Regions from separate parts of the Paenibacillus sepulcri genome, predicted to be linked through region 1. Evidence: riboswitches for the same ligand, from Rfam matches in the RefSeq annotation. Region 1 holds a riboswitch; the other holds the start of a gene.
What was found. A riboswitch is a leader RNA that binds a small molecule or an ion and turns the genes downstream of it on or off. The one in region 1 is predicted to bind cyclic di-AMP.
Positions count from the first base shown of each region.

Region 1 (7,668 bases):
CTGGCGGCGTGGATGCTGTGAAGCGCTGCTGCACGTTTGGCGCGGCTTGAGGAGCGGTGAATTGTTTGGCGGCAGCCTCCTCAGCCAATTGAATTGCCCGTTTCACCATATTCCCGGCATCCTTGGCTTTAATGCCGCCCCAGCCTTCGCGCTGCACCGTATCGTAAAATCCAAGGTCCTTCGCCAGTTCATTCTTCAACTGCTCGCTCATAAAGCTTCGGCGTTTGCGGCTCATCCCAATAGAATCCTCCTTCGACCTGTAAGTTACCGTTAGTATGCTTGAATTTAAATTCTTCATGCACGCGGGCAAACAGGCTGTTTTTGGAGATTCGCTTGGGGTATGACGCTTAATGGACAGAAAAAAGAGTACGGACTTTTGAAGGGTCTCCGTACTCGATCAGGCTTGTTATTCTTTTATTGCATATACGTAATGCGAACTTGGCCATCATCGCTATCTACAGTCACTTCAACCGATTCAGTCAAAATATCTGCGTAGCTGTAGGAGACCCGCTTGAACGCATGCTGCTCCTCGTCAAGTTTGACAATGAATACAGAAGGGTAGATTTCTTCCAACACTCCGGTTCGTTCAATGGTCTTTCGTCGACCACCGTTTGCGCGAAGACGTATTTTGGAGCCGACATGGATTTCCAAACTGCGTTTGATCTCCATCAGTGCATTTTTAGCCATTGTCCACTACCACCTCTTTCCTTGTCCATTATAACTAAAAAGAGGTGGTTTGTCAAAAAATTATAATTATAACAGTGCGGCAAACAAATTGTCAATAATGAAAAGTCTAATTTTGGGCCGGATGCATAATATATTTTGCGAAGTGGAATATTATACGGTTGGCTTGATACCCGTCAATGTTTTGGGCTTGGGAAGTCCGACGCGGTATTTTCCTAACGTTTCAATCCCCCCCACGCCATCGATCCCGCTGATCGTGCCATGAATCACATCGGCAAGATTGACCGTCTCCCTGATGGACGTATAGCTCGCTTTGATGGCAACATAAACAGGATCCAGGGCATGAATAAGGATCCGGCCTGGTGAGCTTGCAAAATTGGCACCGGACTGCAGCAGAGCCTCATAATGGGACTGGCAGGCGCCGGCAACGATAATCAAGCCGTCACGGCTTTTCTCATACTCCCGCGCAATGCGCACTGCATTGCAGAAGTTCTGGGAGTTTTTGTAGCTGTTGATGCTCATCAACTCATGCTGCGGCGTATTTTTAAAAACCCCGTCATGGCCGGTAATTACAATAACATCCGGATTAAGCTGCGGCAGCAGACGCTGTACCAGCTCAGGCATCTGCGACTCATGCACATGCAGGCCATGTGCAGGAACCTTCATCTGCGTATATAGCTGCATGCTTTTCTTCATGTAATTGCCGTCTCCATCAAGATGGAGCACCTTGCCGGGCACTTCAAAGTAGGGCTGGCTTTCGTTTGTCGCCCTCCTCAACTCGCTTGCATTATGAATGACCAGCTTCTCCCGCTGCTCCTTCATGCGCCGCATCGATTCATTTACCTTAACGCGAACCTCTTTGGCCGCACCGGTGGATTCCGGATGGGAAACAACCGTCAAGTCGCGAATCGGAGCGTCTGCAAGCAGCCGGTAGTCCGTACCCTTCAGTATTGCTATTTCTGAGTCTAGAATGGCAACGCGAAAAAGGACGTCCCCGCCATACGATTTGCGGACGACCAGGTCCCCTTGCTTCATGGGCAAATCACCTCTTCGTCTATCCTATGGGCCAGCAACGTCAATGGTGCGTTTTTAAGCCGTCCGAAGATCTCTAGCTTGGCAGTCCGGCTTCCAGCAAAGCGTGGCTAAGGCGGGCAAACTCATCCAGCGACAGCGTCTCGCCGCGGCGTGCAGGAGCAATGCCGCAGCTCTCCAGAAGAGGTCCCAGAAGCTCCCTGTTCTCTTTGCCCACCAAAGCTGTCAGGTTATTATAGATTGTCTTGCGCCGCTGTGCGAAACTGCCCTGGACAGTACGGAAGAAATGGGCTTCATCCCTCACATCAACAGGAGGCTGCTTGCGCACCGTCAGCTTGATAACAGCGGAATCCACATTGGGCTGCGGGATGAATACCGTATGCGGCACGATGCAGACAAGCTCCGGCTCGCAATAATACTGAACCGCCACACTGAGACTGCCGTACTCTTTGCCGCCAGGCTTTGCAGCCATCCGCTCCGCCACTTCCTTCTGAATCATAACCACTATACGCTCAAGCGGCAGCTTTTCCTCAAGCAGCTTCATAAGAATCGGCGTTGTCACATAATAGGGCAGATTTGCCACTACACTGACTCCGCTTAACCCCGCAAAATGCTTCTCAATCAGCTCGCCCAGATTCAGCTTCAGCACATCTCCATGCACAACATGAACATTAGAGCGATCAGCGAGCACATCCCTTAGAATCGGAATAAGCCTGTTGTCGATTTCCACTGCGGCAACGCGCCCGGCCTGCTCGGCAAGCTGCTGGGTCAAGGCTCCGATGCCCGGCCCGATCTCCAGAGCTCCTTTTGTTTCGTCCAGCCCTGCTGCCGATACGATTTTTTCCAATATATTTTGATCAATCAGAAAATTTTGTCCCAGACTTTTTTTGAAGGAAAATCCGTATTTGGCAATGATGTCGCGTGTGCGTCTTGGCGAAGCTACATCCTCATGCACGTTTGGACCACTCATTCAAGACTTGCCCCTTTCGCTGCTCTCTTGCTCCATCGCTGTCAATGCCAGCTCAAATTCCTCGCGCGTAATTCGGAACATGGAGCAACGCTTAAAAAACTGCTTGCCGTTCGCATAGCCGATGCCGAGCAAATTGCCCATCTTTAGACGCCTCTCTGAAGCGTTCGCGTGCACAAGAAGACCTGCCCGCATAAGATCGTCCCAGGTGATCTCGGGCTGGCTTGTCCCTTCGCCGTTGCCCGCTTCCGTACGCACATTGGCGAGCGCTCTTCGAATCGCTTCGGGCGAGGCGTTCTCGACGCCGATATCCCCCTTGTAGCTTGCATCCTCCTGGGGGAGAAAAGCATGCTTGCAGCCGGGCACACGCTGCGCAACAATTTTACGGATGCGCTCCCCTGCATGATCCGGATCTGTAAATAAAATAACTCCGCGGCGCTGCTGTGCGAGCTCCACCCTGCGCAAAACATCCGCTCCGATAGCCGAACCGCCGGTTTCGATCGTTTCCGCTTCAACTGCCCGCTTGATGGCCACGGTATCGTCCTTGCCCTCAACTACGATTATTTCCTTAATCATGCCGTCCATCCATTCCCTTCAGACAAACATACAAAAGAAGAGGCAATCGCCCCTCCTTATAATGGCATATTTATGTTTAAAATACGATATGAATGAGGTAAACCCTTATTAAGGGAGTTAGGTCCCAAGGTTAAATTGCCTCCGGCTTATTCGGCCCGAGCACATAAACCGTGTATCCTCGTTTGAGACCAAACTTCTCAGCATAAGACTCACTTTCAAAATAAACATCGATTTTTTTGCCTTTGACGGCACTGCCCGTATCTTCCGCTCTGCGGAAACCGATACCCTCAATGTAGACCCACCAGCCGATAGGAATAACCTTCGGGTCAACCGCGATAGTTCTGCCCTCTTGAACCGTCGCACCTGATGCCGTTATCCCATATTGCGGATGACTCTTTGACTTGCCCGTTGATGAAACGCCCGCAGCATATGCAGTCAGCGTTACATTCTTCAATATCTGTTTAGGCTTCAGCTTGTCGCCCCGCTTGGTCGTTACTGTAGAAGAGCCCGCCTTCGCTGAGAGCGTAACTACATTCGTTTCCGGCTTCTTGGTACCCACCGCCACCACTTTATCGACCGACTCCGCTTTCGTCAGCTTGGTAACCATAGTCTGGGACACAAGCACCCCGTCCGCATATACGTTCTCAAACTGTTTGACTACTTTGCCTTCATTGCCGTTTTGAATAAGCTTCTGTTTGCCCTGCTCAAGCTTGGGGTCTTCCTTCTTCACGACCGAAAAGGGAACGGTATAAGCCTTCTCCGAAATTTTCTTCTCGATCCGTGTGACCGTGACACTCATGTTGGACTTTACTCTGTCCTCCAGGGCAGGCCAAACTTTATCTTGACTGCGTATCAGTATGTCCGATTGATCGATCACTGCCTTAACCGTTCTTTCTGTCGTGTACAACGTTCTTACCTTGCCGTCTGCCTTCACATGGACCGGTACCGCTTGGTCAATGACGATGCGGTCGCCGTCCTTTATTCCCCCGTTAAGAGGTAAGGACACCTTGTCATACTGCCCTATCGTGATGGCTTGTTCATCCAGTAGGCGTTGAAGGACCCATTGTTTTGTCGAAACAATGGTTTCTTGTCCGTTCACTACTACGGAGACGTGCTTGTCAGCCGTTCCGTACAACAACACCAGAAACATGAAAGTCATAGCGATTGAGATCAGAGCGCTCAGTAATATTAAACGCACGTTCTCATGCTTCCATCGCAATGCGAAAGACATGCTGGATGATCGTTTACCATGGGTATCCTTAAGCTGGAGTGCGCCCACTTCTTCGGTCCTCCTTCATAGCCCCGCCGCCTAGTTACATGATTGCCTTTGACGGTTCTATTGTTTTTGTTGGCGTGATTGCACGCCACTCCTCGTTCCAACCTCGACCTCCATGGTAAACCCTATGTCGTCTTTTTACGCAATATTCAAAATAAAAGAAGCCGACGACGACAGAGGATCTGTTTCGTGGCTTCCCAGATGACGACGGGACATGGATTAAATGCACGAGGTTGATCTCTCTTATAACACTATTACGCTGGCGAGGTTAGCTGTCGGATTCGGGCGAGAGAGTCGCCCTATTCATGGCTGGCATGTCTACCACATGCTTCCATAAAATTCACCCCAAGAAGAATTCAACATTTACTGCCCTTCGTCCGATACGAAGTGTATCAATGTTTGGTTCCCCCGCTCTCCGACTTCGGAGATTAAGCGATATTTTGGAAAAGGAATGCAAGTTTTGAAGCTCTGAGATGAATGATACCGCCTTTTGCTGCTCATTGTAAAGAAGAGATTAATCGCGATTTTAACGAATTTTAAGGAAAATCACGTGAAAAACTGCCAATTTACTGACTCAAAATTAGTTTTTTCACTCGAAATGTCTTGATTGCTGCCTCTTATAGCCCTTTTTCTTTAAAAGCAAAACAATTCTGAGCATTCTCTGTCGTAATTTTCGAGATTTCTTCTACAGATTTCCCTCTAATTTCGGCAACCGTTTCTGCTACAAGACGGACAAAAGCGGACTCGTTTCGTTTCCCCCTATAGGGGTGGGGAGCTAAATAAGGAGCATCGGTCTCGATCAAAATACGGTCAAGCGGCACCTGTGCAAGCACCTCTTTGGGAACACGCGCGTTCTTGAATGTGAGCGGTCCACCGAACGAAATATAGAAATTCATGTCAAGGCATTGTTTCGCCGTCTCCCAGCTGCCTGAGAAGCAGTGCATGACCCCGCCCACATCTTTGGCATTCTCCTCTTTCAGTATATGAAGCACGTCCTCATGCGCCTCCCGGTTATGAATCGAAATGGGCATCTTCTTCTGCCGCGCAAGTTGGATCTGCTCCCGGAAAACACGCTGCTGAACGTCCTTCGGAGACGTATCCCAGTGATAATCCAAGCCTATTTCGCCGATTCCGACAACCTTGGGATGATCGCAAAGCGATGCAATCCAGTCCAGGTCCCCGGGCAGCATATGAATGCTTTCAACAGGGTGCCAGCCTACAATCGCATAGATAAAATCATATTGCTCCGCCAGAGCCATTGTCGTGGGAATGGTCTCCCGGTCGAAGCCGATATTTATAATTCTCGAGATCCCGGCAGCACGGGCCCGTTCGATCACTTCCGCGCGGTCTTCGTCGAATTGTTTCGAATCCAGATGGGTATGCGTGTCGATTAACATAAGCAAGTTGATCTCCCTTCTATAATAAGAGCCCGAATCGTTCGCGGATATGCGGCGACAACAGATGGGCCGATTCAAGTAAAGGCTCTTCGGGGTAATACAGATGATATTTGCCCTGATGAATTCCGGTAATCGAGCGGATGATATCCGACTTTCTGGAGATTTCAGACAAGCGGTCATCCTGCCCCAGAAGCAGAATCGGCGGACGTTCATCCTTGTCCATGAAATCATGCCCCAGACGGTATACATCATACGGCATATCGTAGGGAAAGTCGATTTCCAGATGATAGTCCGGATTCAGACCGATCGATTGGAATTGTTCACGAATTTCCTGCCAAAGCTTTTCATCGGCATTGTCCATGGTTATGTATTTATATAGTTTTCGGTTTAGGAATCGGGTGCATAATTCTGCCAGCAGAGAATCCTCCTCCTTCAACCACTGCGTAAAGGCTGTTTGAGCCATGGCTTCGTCCAGCAGGAGATAGTTCTCCACATCCAGCGTACCTTCCATCAGATGCCGGAGCGGTTCGATCATCCATGAGAAAGCATACCCGCCCCCATAAAGCTCGCGCGCTCTGCGAAATATTTGTCGAAGTATAATTTCCGAGCTCCGGGTGACCGGGTGAAAATAAACCTGCCAATACATTTGGTAGCGGGACATCAGATAATCCTCAACGGCGTGCATTCCACTCTCTTTTACAACAATTCGTCCCTGATACGGCCTTAGAACGCGAAGAATGCGTTCCAGATCGAAGGTTCCGTAATTGACGCCTGTATAGTATGCATCGCGCAGCAGGTAATCCATACGGTCCGCGTCCATCTGGCTGGATATGAGGCTGACCACAATCGGTTGATTGTACGTTTTGCAGATGACAGCCGCCACCCGTTCCGGCAGGGAGGGGTCGCACTCGCGGAGAACCTGGTTAATTTCAGTATTCTCCAGTAATATACGGCATGTCCATTCCTCATGATCAGTATCAAACACCTGCTCAATGGAATGCGAGAAGGGACCATGACCCACATCGTGCAGCAGAGCGGCGCATAACGTCACAAGCCTCTCTTCCCTGGGCCAGTCCGTATAACCACCCCGTTCAAATTGGGAAATGATTTTTCTGGTTATTTCATAAACGCCCAGTGAGTGCGAGAAGCGGCTGTGCTCCGCCCCGTGAAAGGTCAAATAAGATGTACCGAGCTGACGAATTCGCCGCAGACGCTGAAATTCCCTCGTATTAATGAGATTCCATATCGTCTCATCCTGCACATAAATATATTTATGAACCGGATCTTTAAATACTTTCTCCTCGGCTAGCGAATGATGTCTAGGATTCATCTTTTTCCCCTCCGATATTCAATTATTCGACATAATTTCTTTTTAATGTGTCGAATTGTGTCGTAAACGCATTACCAAATAGTCAGTATCGTTGTATGATTTATGTAAGGCTATACACCCTATCCTTATGGATAAAACGGAGAAAAACGGCGTATTTGCAAGCAGAATCAAGGTTGACTATTATGGGAAACGTTGGTATTATAAAAACAAGAATTAATAGAACTTTGTCGAAAAATGACGAAATAAGTATTTTGAGAGGAGCACGGGATAGATTATGATGAAATCAACAGGTATTGTGCGTAAAGTGGATGAGCTCGGACGTGTTGTAATCCCCATTGAACTGCGCCGTACGCTTGGCATCGGTGAAAAAGATGCCCTGGAAATTTATGTGGACGGCGAACGCATT
Region 1 covers NZ_JBHRUP010000001.1:4,010,394-4,018,061, forward strand. The annotation lists partial or broken gene ACFOLF_RS17750 (small, acid-soluble spore protein, alpha/beta type) at 62-235, opposite strand; gene veg (biofilm formation stimulator Veg) at 415-687, opposite strand; gene yabG (sporulation peptidase YabG) at 838-1,719, opposite strand; gene rsmA (16S rRNA (adenine(1518)-N(6)/adenine(1519)-N(6))-dimethyltransferase RsmA) at 1,793-2,686, opposite strand; gene rnmV (ribonuclease M5) at 2,687-3,259, opposite strand; gene ACFOLF_RS17775 (3D domain-containing protein) at 3,390-4,538, opposite strand; cyclic di-AMP (ydaO/yuaA leader) riboswitch at 4,778-4,980, opposite strand; gene ACFOLF_RS17780 (TatD family hydrolase) at 5,153-5,932, opposite strand; gene ACFOLF_RS17785 (HD domain-containing protein) at 5,952-7,262, opposite strand; gene ACFOLF_RS17790 (AbrB/MazE/SpoVT family DNA-binding domain-containing protein) at 7,537-7,668, shown strand, end outside.

Region 2 (7,668 bases), 1.8 Mb from region 1:
ACTGTGAGTTGCTAACATTCGCCAATCTTCGCCAAAACCATTCTCCATTGTAACTCCCGCCCAATTATGCGTCAACAATTAGCATGACACATTTTATTCACAGTTCACATAATACTCCTTTTACACTTATAATGGAATTGCTTATTATTCATTAAAACTTATAACAAATACACATATGTAAGGAAAGGGTTGAGGGAATGCTTGAAGAATTGAATGTGTTTGCCATCATTGTGGAGCAATCCAGCATGAACAAGGCTTCAACCGCGCTTAATTTATCCCAGCCCGCTCTGTCGCGGAAAATTTCCAAGCTTGAGCAGGACTTGGGAGTCGAGCTGTTCAAGCGGGTCGGCAAAAGATTGGAGCTGACGCGGATCGGCCGGCTTACCTATGATTACGCCATCGAGACCAGACAGCAGCATCTGCGGTTCCTGAAGATGCTTGCCGAATACAAGACTGCGGGCCGCTCCTCCCTGACGATCGGCGCGAGCCTGACCACCCTGCAGACGACGCTGCCTGATCTGATTCAGGCGCTGACGCAGCAAAGCTCGGAGCTGGACATCAAGGCCATCACCGGCAAAACGCATGAGATCGTTTCGCTTGTCCGCGACCGCAAAGCGGATCTGGGCATTGTCGCCTCCCAAATCGACGATCCGGGGCTGCGCTGCGTCCCCCTGTTCGAGGATCACCTTGTGCTGGTGCTGCCGCGCAATCATTTTGTGATGGACAAGGGCGAGCCCGTCATTGGCGATTTGAACGGCATGCCGATGATCCTGTTCTCCAAAGGCACCTGGTACCGTATTCTTACGGACGAGCTGTTTGAAAAATATCATCTCCTGCCCGACGTCAGAATGGAAATTGACTCCTTCGAAGCGATATTGCGCCTGCTCCACACATGCCGCGCCGGAACGCTTCTGCCCAAATCATATTTGCGCGAGCAGATGCTGAGCGACAATGACCTGATCAGTGTCACGATCCGCGAGCTCAAGGAATCCAAGCGCACCACATCCCTGATTCATGCCGAGACGGACAGCTTGAGTCCTGCCGTCCGCTTATGGATTGATGAGATTGCCAAGCTCTACAATCCGCGAAGAAACGGCTGATGCTGCCCCGATGTCCTGCGATAATATAGAACAAAGATCGTGGAAAGCACCTGGCCAATAAGTTAAATAAAAACAAAAGGAGAAGGGCAGCTTCAGCGCCCTCTCCTTATTATTTGCCAATTTCCGCTTCCGAATCCATTCCGAGCTTTCGGGCCACCCAGGCTGTGGTGCTGGCCTGTACCAGAATCGTCAGCATAATGGCCATAAAGGTTACCGATGCAATAATATCGGCGTGCTTGACCCCCATTCCCGCCAGCATGCCGGATAAAGCGGCCGGTATGACGCCAGTCTCCCGCACCCACATCATGAAGGTCATTTCCTTCAGGCTCCACCGTGACTTGCGGTCCGGCAGCGCGGAAGCAAGCACGGTCGCAGGACGGGCAATGACCATCAGCACAAGCACCGCAAGCAGGCTCTGCCACCAATAATCGGCCAGCAGCCTGAAATCCACCTGGCTGCCGAGCAGGATAAAGATCAGCATCCGCATAATAACGGTTATATTATCGGAAAAATGATTGATCTCTTCCTTTTTGTCCGCCATATCCATTCCGAAGGATTTCGAATTCCCCCAGATCAGTCCCGCTACAAAGGTAGCCATAAATCCGCTCACATGCAGCATGTCGCCAATCAGATACGCGCCAAGCGCAGTAGCGATCATGGCGATGGTTGTGTAATCGCGCAGCACACCAATGCGGATGTGGGCAACCAGACCGACTATAATAATCCCCAAAGCCAATCCAACGGCAATGCCGCCGAATGCCGTCCGGATAAAATCCCAGGTAATGACGCCGGCAGAAAGCGCCGAATCTCCTACAGCCGCACTCAGGAGAGCGAACGTAATAATCGATCCTGTCGCATCATTAAAGGCTGATTCACTCTCAACCGTTTCGCGTACCCGATTACGAATTGTCACTTGCCGGAACACAGGTATGATAGAAGCAGGGTCTGTGGAAGCGATGACCGATGCGGCAAGCAGCGCATACAGCCAATCAATGCCAAACAGCAAATGTACCGCCGCCCCGACAATGCCAACCGTTATCAGCACGCCGGGTACGCTGAGCAGACCAACCGTCCAGCCCACCTGCTTCAGACCCTTCAAACCGATATTTCTCCCGCCGTCGAACAAAATGATGGAAGAACCGGCTACAAGGATCAATTGATTAATCAGCGAGCTGCTTGACTCATTAATCCAGTGGAAACCCTGCCCGATTGCCATTCCCACGATTATATACATGGCAACATCCGGCAGCCGCAGTCTGGATGCCAGCGTCCCTGCGATCATGCCAGCCGTCACAATCGTGAGCAGCAGTAAAAACAAGTGATGAATTGTTTCTGTAGTTGATGTCTCCATTTGCCGCTTTCACGCCCGTTTCATAATGAAGCAGTCGCTGATTTCCCCCTAACGGGTAACGGACTCCTCGAATTGTTCAATCTGTTGATTGGTCCCGATGACAACCATGACATCCTTCTCAGCGAGCACATCGGTTGCAGTAGGAGCAATAATGATTCCCCTGGGTTTATTGATTGCAACAATGCTGCAGCCGAATTTGGCTCTGGGATTAAGATCCTGCAGGGATACGCCGTTAAGACATTTTGGCACCGCCAGCTCGGCAATTGTATAATCCTTTGATAATTCAATATAATCAAGCAGATTAGGCGACACCAGCTGATGCGCGACACGAATGCCCATATCCCGCTCCGGATAGACTACGCGGTCCACCCCGATTTTCTCCAATACCCGACCATGCAGCTCGCTCATCGCCTTGGCCACGACCTTCTTCACGCCCAGGTCCTTAAGCAAAATAGTCGTCAGAATGCTCGCTTGAATATCATCGCCGATAGCGACAACACCACAGTCAAAATTGCGTACGCCAAGCGACCGCAGCACTTCCTCGTCCGTTGATTCCGCCACGACGGTATGCGTCAGATGCTGACTCATATCCTGAACGGCTTCCTCGTCCTTATCAATGCCGAGCACTTCATATCCAAGCTCCACTAATTCCCTGGCCAAACTTGAACCGAAGCGGCCAAGTCCGATAATGACGAACTGATGATTCTTCATCGTGTAATAATTTCCCCTATCCAATAATAATTTTGCCTTCCGGATGACGATATAATTCTTTCTCCGCACGCGGCCCAAGCGCATAGGCGAGTGTCAGAGGACCCAGCCTGCCGGCAAACATGGTCAAGCAGATAATAATCTTGCCGACCGTTGAGAGCTCCGGTGTAATGCCCAGCGTCAAGCCTACTGTCCCGAAGGCTGAGGTAGTCTCGAACAGGATTTTCAAGAAGGCCTGATCCTCAGTCGTGGAGAGCACCATGGTGACGACAATGACAAGGGAAAGCGATAACAAGGTAATGGTCAATGCTTTGAAAATGCGCTCACGGGCAAGACGGTAGCGAAACAGCACAATATCTTCCCTGCCCCGGATCATGGCAATAACCGCACCGATTAGAGTCGTGAAGGTTGTGGTCTTGATTCCGCCCCCGGTAGAACCCGGCGAAGCGCCGATGAACATCAGGATAATGGTCAGGAACTGCGTGGCCTGCCTGAGCGAGGCAAGGTCAAGCGTATTGGCGCCTGCTGTACGCGGAGTAACCGACTGGAAGAAGGAGGCCAATATTTTGCCGCCCCAATGAAGGGAACCGAGTGTCCTGGCATTGGTGAACTCGAATATAAAAACAACAACCGTTCCGAATACAATCAGAAAGCCGGTCATAGACAGTACTACTTTGGAATGAAGCGAAAGTTTCTTATTATTGCGATATTCAACGAGATCCGAGATAACAATAAAACCGATCCCGCCTGTTATGATCAGCAGCATCGTCACGATATTGACCAAAGGATCATCAACATACTCCGTAAGGCTTACATACGGAACCCCGAACTGGCCGAATAAATCGATGCCCGCATTATTAAAGAATGAAATCGCGTGAAAAATGCCAAAATAAACTGCCTTGCCAAGCGGCATGTCAAACGACCAGCGGATGGCAAAAAGGACAGCGCCAACGAGTTCAATGGTCAATGAGTACAAAATCACTTTGCGTATGAGACGCACAATGCCTTCCATGCTGGTCTGGTTCATCGCCTCCTGCAGAATGAGCCGTTCCTTCAGGGATATTCGCTTGCGCAGAACAAGAGCAAACAAAGTGGCCATGGTCATAAAGCCGAGACCGCCAAGCTGAATCAGCATCATAATAATGATTTGGCCGGGAACCGAATAGTGGCTGCCAGTATCCACAGTCACGAGGCCCGTCACGCACGTTGCCGTTGTTGCTGTAAATACCGCGTCGATAAATGGCGTCGGCAAGCCCTCCCGCGAGGCGAAGGGCATGGAGAGCAGCAAGCCTCCAAGCAAAATAATGAACGCAAAGCCCGTTACTAATATACGGGGCGGCGACCATTTGGAAATATTGAAAAAAGATAGCATCGTAGGATTTGTCCCACCCCTCCTGGCTGATTTGCGCGCACAAAAAAAGCACTGGAAGCCCAAGTGCCAATGCGTTTGAGTCCTGTTCCACGAAGCCTGCGAGGTTAGCTGACGGATTCGGGCTTGAACAGCTGCCCTATTCACAAGCAGTTCAAAATTACGCTGCTTGTTGAAATTCACCCCGTGCTGTCCTTTAATGAAATCGCATAAGCTTAAGCGACCCGTTCAAGACAGCTGTATGGTTCCCCCGTTTTCATTTCGAAATTCGGCTTATCATATGCAATTGATACACATTATAATTGCATTGTTCTGGAAAAAACAAACGACAATTAAGGAGGAAAGGAACCGTTTTCAGGCAAAAAAGACGACCCTCGGGCCCAAATCGGCACATCCTGTTCATTATTGTCCATTTAACTCGACCACAAAACGTATTTGCGAGTATTCGCATGGATATTATCGAGACAACTATGATAAGGTAGATGTATGCGGTTTACTGCTTGTATATTGAGATTAGAGGTGCAAACATGAATGATTATCAGCTGCGGCCCAACTGGAAATTCTATGCATGGTTAGGTGTTATTGGCATTATTATTTATTTGCTCGTACAAGTTGTACCGCAAACCTCGGAGTCTTTTTTTGACTCGGGCAGCAAGAAGGTAATCGCCAAAAGCAAAGCCGAGCAGATTTCTGAGGATTTTGCCCTGCAGCAATTCAAGCAGCTGCCGGAGAGCATTCATGCGGTTCACCAATCCGATTCGATGCTTTACGGTTATCTGTCCAAGGAGAAGCAGACCGACACCTATGACAAAAAGTATGACAGCCGCTTCCCCACCGACACTTTCCAGGTCACGGCGGCGATGCCTGACGGCAGCCAGATTTTTATTTATGTGCATATGCAGGATGCCAAGGTCGTCGGCTGGAACCAATACAAGGAGATCCATACCACTATACCGCAAGCAACCCAGATTAGCGACGCTGCTATGAAATATGCCGTCTCCCAAGGATTTAAAGCGAATGAACTAAGCATGACCAAGGCAGACCCGGAAACAGGCAGGATCTCGTACAAGGTTAACGGCTATACGATCGGAGAATCGCAGCTGATGCTTGCGATGAGAACAGAGAAAACAAGCGATGGAGCGCTCATCATTGCCGAATACAAGCCCGGCTTCACGGTTCCGGCCAGTTATTCGAGCTATGTCCAGGTTCAGCAGAAGCTTGCTTCTTTCCTGTCCCTGCTCGGCAGCATTCTGCTTTCCTTTGTCCTGTTCGTCATTGCAATCGTCTATGCCGCGCTTTACCGCAAGCATTCCTCGTTTACACGCGGTATTGTACTGACTCTGCTGTTCCTCGTCATGTATTTGGCGAATGACTTCAATCTCATGGACGGTCTGCTGGCGAGCGCCGGCGAGGACCCTAATGCGATGGCCTACGCGGCCATTAATGTCGGCATTACCTGTGTCGTCACGATTGTGATGGGCATTGCCGTTTATTTCTCCCTTGTCGGCGGCGACGCCCTGTGGAACTCAATGGGCAAACGTATGTGGCCGCGAATGGGCGAAGAGGGTTATGGCGATCATGTATGGCGCAGCATGTGGCTCGGATATCTGATTGCTTTCCTGCTGCTGGGACTGCAGACCGTCATCTTCATCGTGCTGGTGAATGTTACCGGCGCATGGTCAACCTCGGATGTCACGCAGTCTCCATACAACCTGGGCATTTTGTGGATCTTCCCCATGCTGGCCTGGTGCGCCGCCATTTCGGAGGAGGCTTTGTACCGTTTTTTCGGAATCGGCCTTTTCAAAAAATGGTTCAACAATACATTCGTCGCTTCGCTTATTCCCACTATCATATGGGCGCTTGGCCATGTTACATATCCGATTTTTCCTTCCACCACACGGCTGCTTGAATTGACCGTTATCGGGCTCATCTTCAGCTTCATGTTTTTGCGGTACGGTTTTCTCACGGTCGTATTCGCCCATGCCGTATTCGACAGCATCATGATGGCCATTTCCCTGATCTTCACGGGAACGCCGGGCAATATCATCATGGGCATCGTCTACATCCTGCTGCCTATTCCCATCGCATGGGGACTGCGTTACCTGCATGACAAGAAAAAAAGGACGAGACCGCTTATTGCGGCTCCTCCCTCAACGCTTCAATGATTTGTGCTGCGAGCTTCTCGCCGATGGACAGAGGCCGGAAATCTTCAATTCCGGCTTCTTTTATTTTTTTGATCGAGCCAAAATGCTTGAGCAGCAGCTTGCGCCGTTTCTCCCCGATCCCGGGGATGGAGTCCAGCTTGGACGCGATCATGGACTTGCCGCGCTGCTCCCTGTGGAAGGATATGGCAAAGCGGTGAACTTCGTCCTGAATGCGCTGCAGCAGATAAAACTCCTGGCTGTCGCGCGCAAGCGGCACGATCTCCGCAGGGTCCCCCATCATCAGCTGAGCCGTCTTATGCTTGACATCCTTCACTAGGCCGCAGACCGGCACATACAGGCCAAGCTCGTTCTCCAGCACATCAAGCGCCGCCGATATCTGGCCTTTGCCGCCATCTATAACGATCAGATCGGGAAGCTGCAGCCCTTCCTTGAGCACCCGCTCATAACGCCGCCTGACCACCTCGCGCATCGTTTCGTAATCATCGGGCCCGTGGACCGTTTTCACCTTGTATTTGCGGTATTCCTTCTTATCCGGTTTCCCGTCCGTGAATACGATCATTGCAGAAACCGGATTCGTGCCCTGGATGTTGGAATTGTCGAACGCCTCAATGCGGCGTATCTCAGAAAGTCCAAGCGCGGCGGCCAGACTCTCGGAAGCCTTCAGGGTGCGCTCCTCATCCCGCTCAATCAGCCTGAATTTCTCATCCAGTGTGACTTTGGCATTGTTGACAGCCATCGCGACAACATCGCGCTTGCGCCCGCGCCGGGGAACGAATACTTTGACCTTGAGCCATTTCTGCAGAGAAGAGCCGACCTCATCGGCCACGGTTGCCGGCAGCGCTTCGTTTTCCTCATCCTCTCCCGACGTCTGCAATGAGGTGCCCGTCACATCGCTTACGGATGCCGGCAAAGTCTCATCATTATCATTATCGGCTTTGCCGGTCTGCTCCGGAGCTGTATCAGGCATCTCTCCAT
Region 2 covers NZ_JBHRUP010000001.1:2,197,213-2,204,880, forward strand. The annotation lists gene ACFOLF_RS09665 (LysR family transcriptional regulator) at 198-1,100, shown strand; gene ACFOLF_RS09670 (cation:proton antiporter) at 1,210-2,451, opposite strand; gene ACFOLF_RS09675 (potassium channel family protein) at 2,500-3,162, opposite strand; gene ACFOLF_RS09680 (TrkH family potassium uptake protein) at 3,179-4,531, opposite strand; cyclic di-AMP (ydaO/yuaA leader) riboswitch at 4,610-4,812, opposite strand; gene ACFOLF_RS09685 (CPBP family intramembrane glutamic endopeptidase) at 5,056-6,693, shown strand; gene uvrC (excinuclease ABC subunit UvrC) at 6,662-7,668, opposite strand, start outside.
Region 2: linked by a shared signal. The riboswitch ahead of ACFOLF_RS09680 (TrkH family potassium uptake protein) and the one ahead of ACFOLF_RS17775 (3D domain-containing protein) in region 1 are both predicted to bind cyclic di-AMP.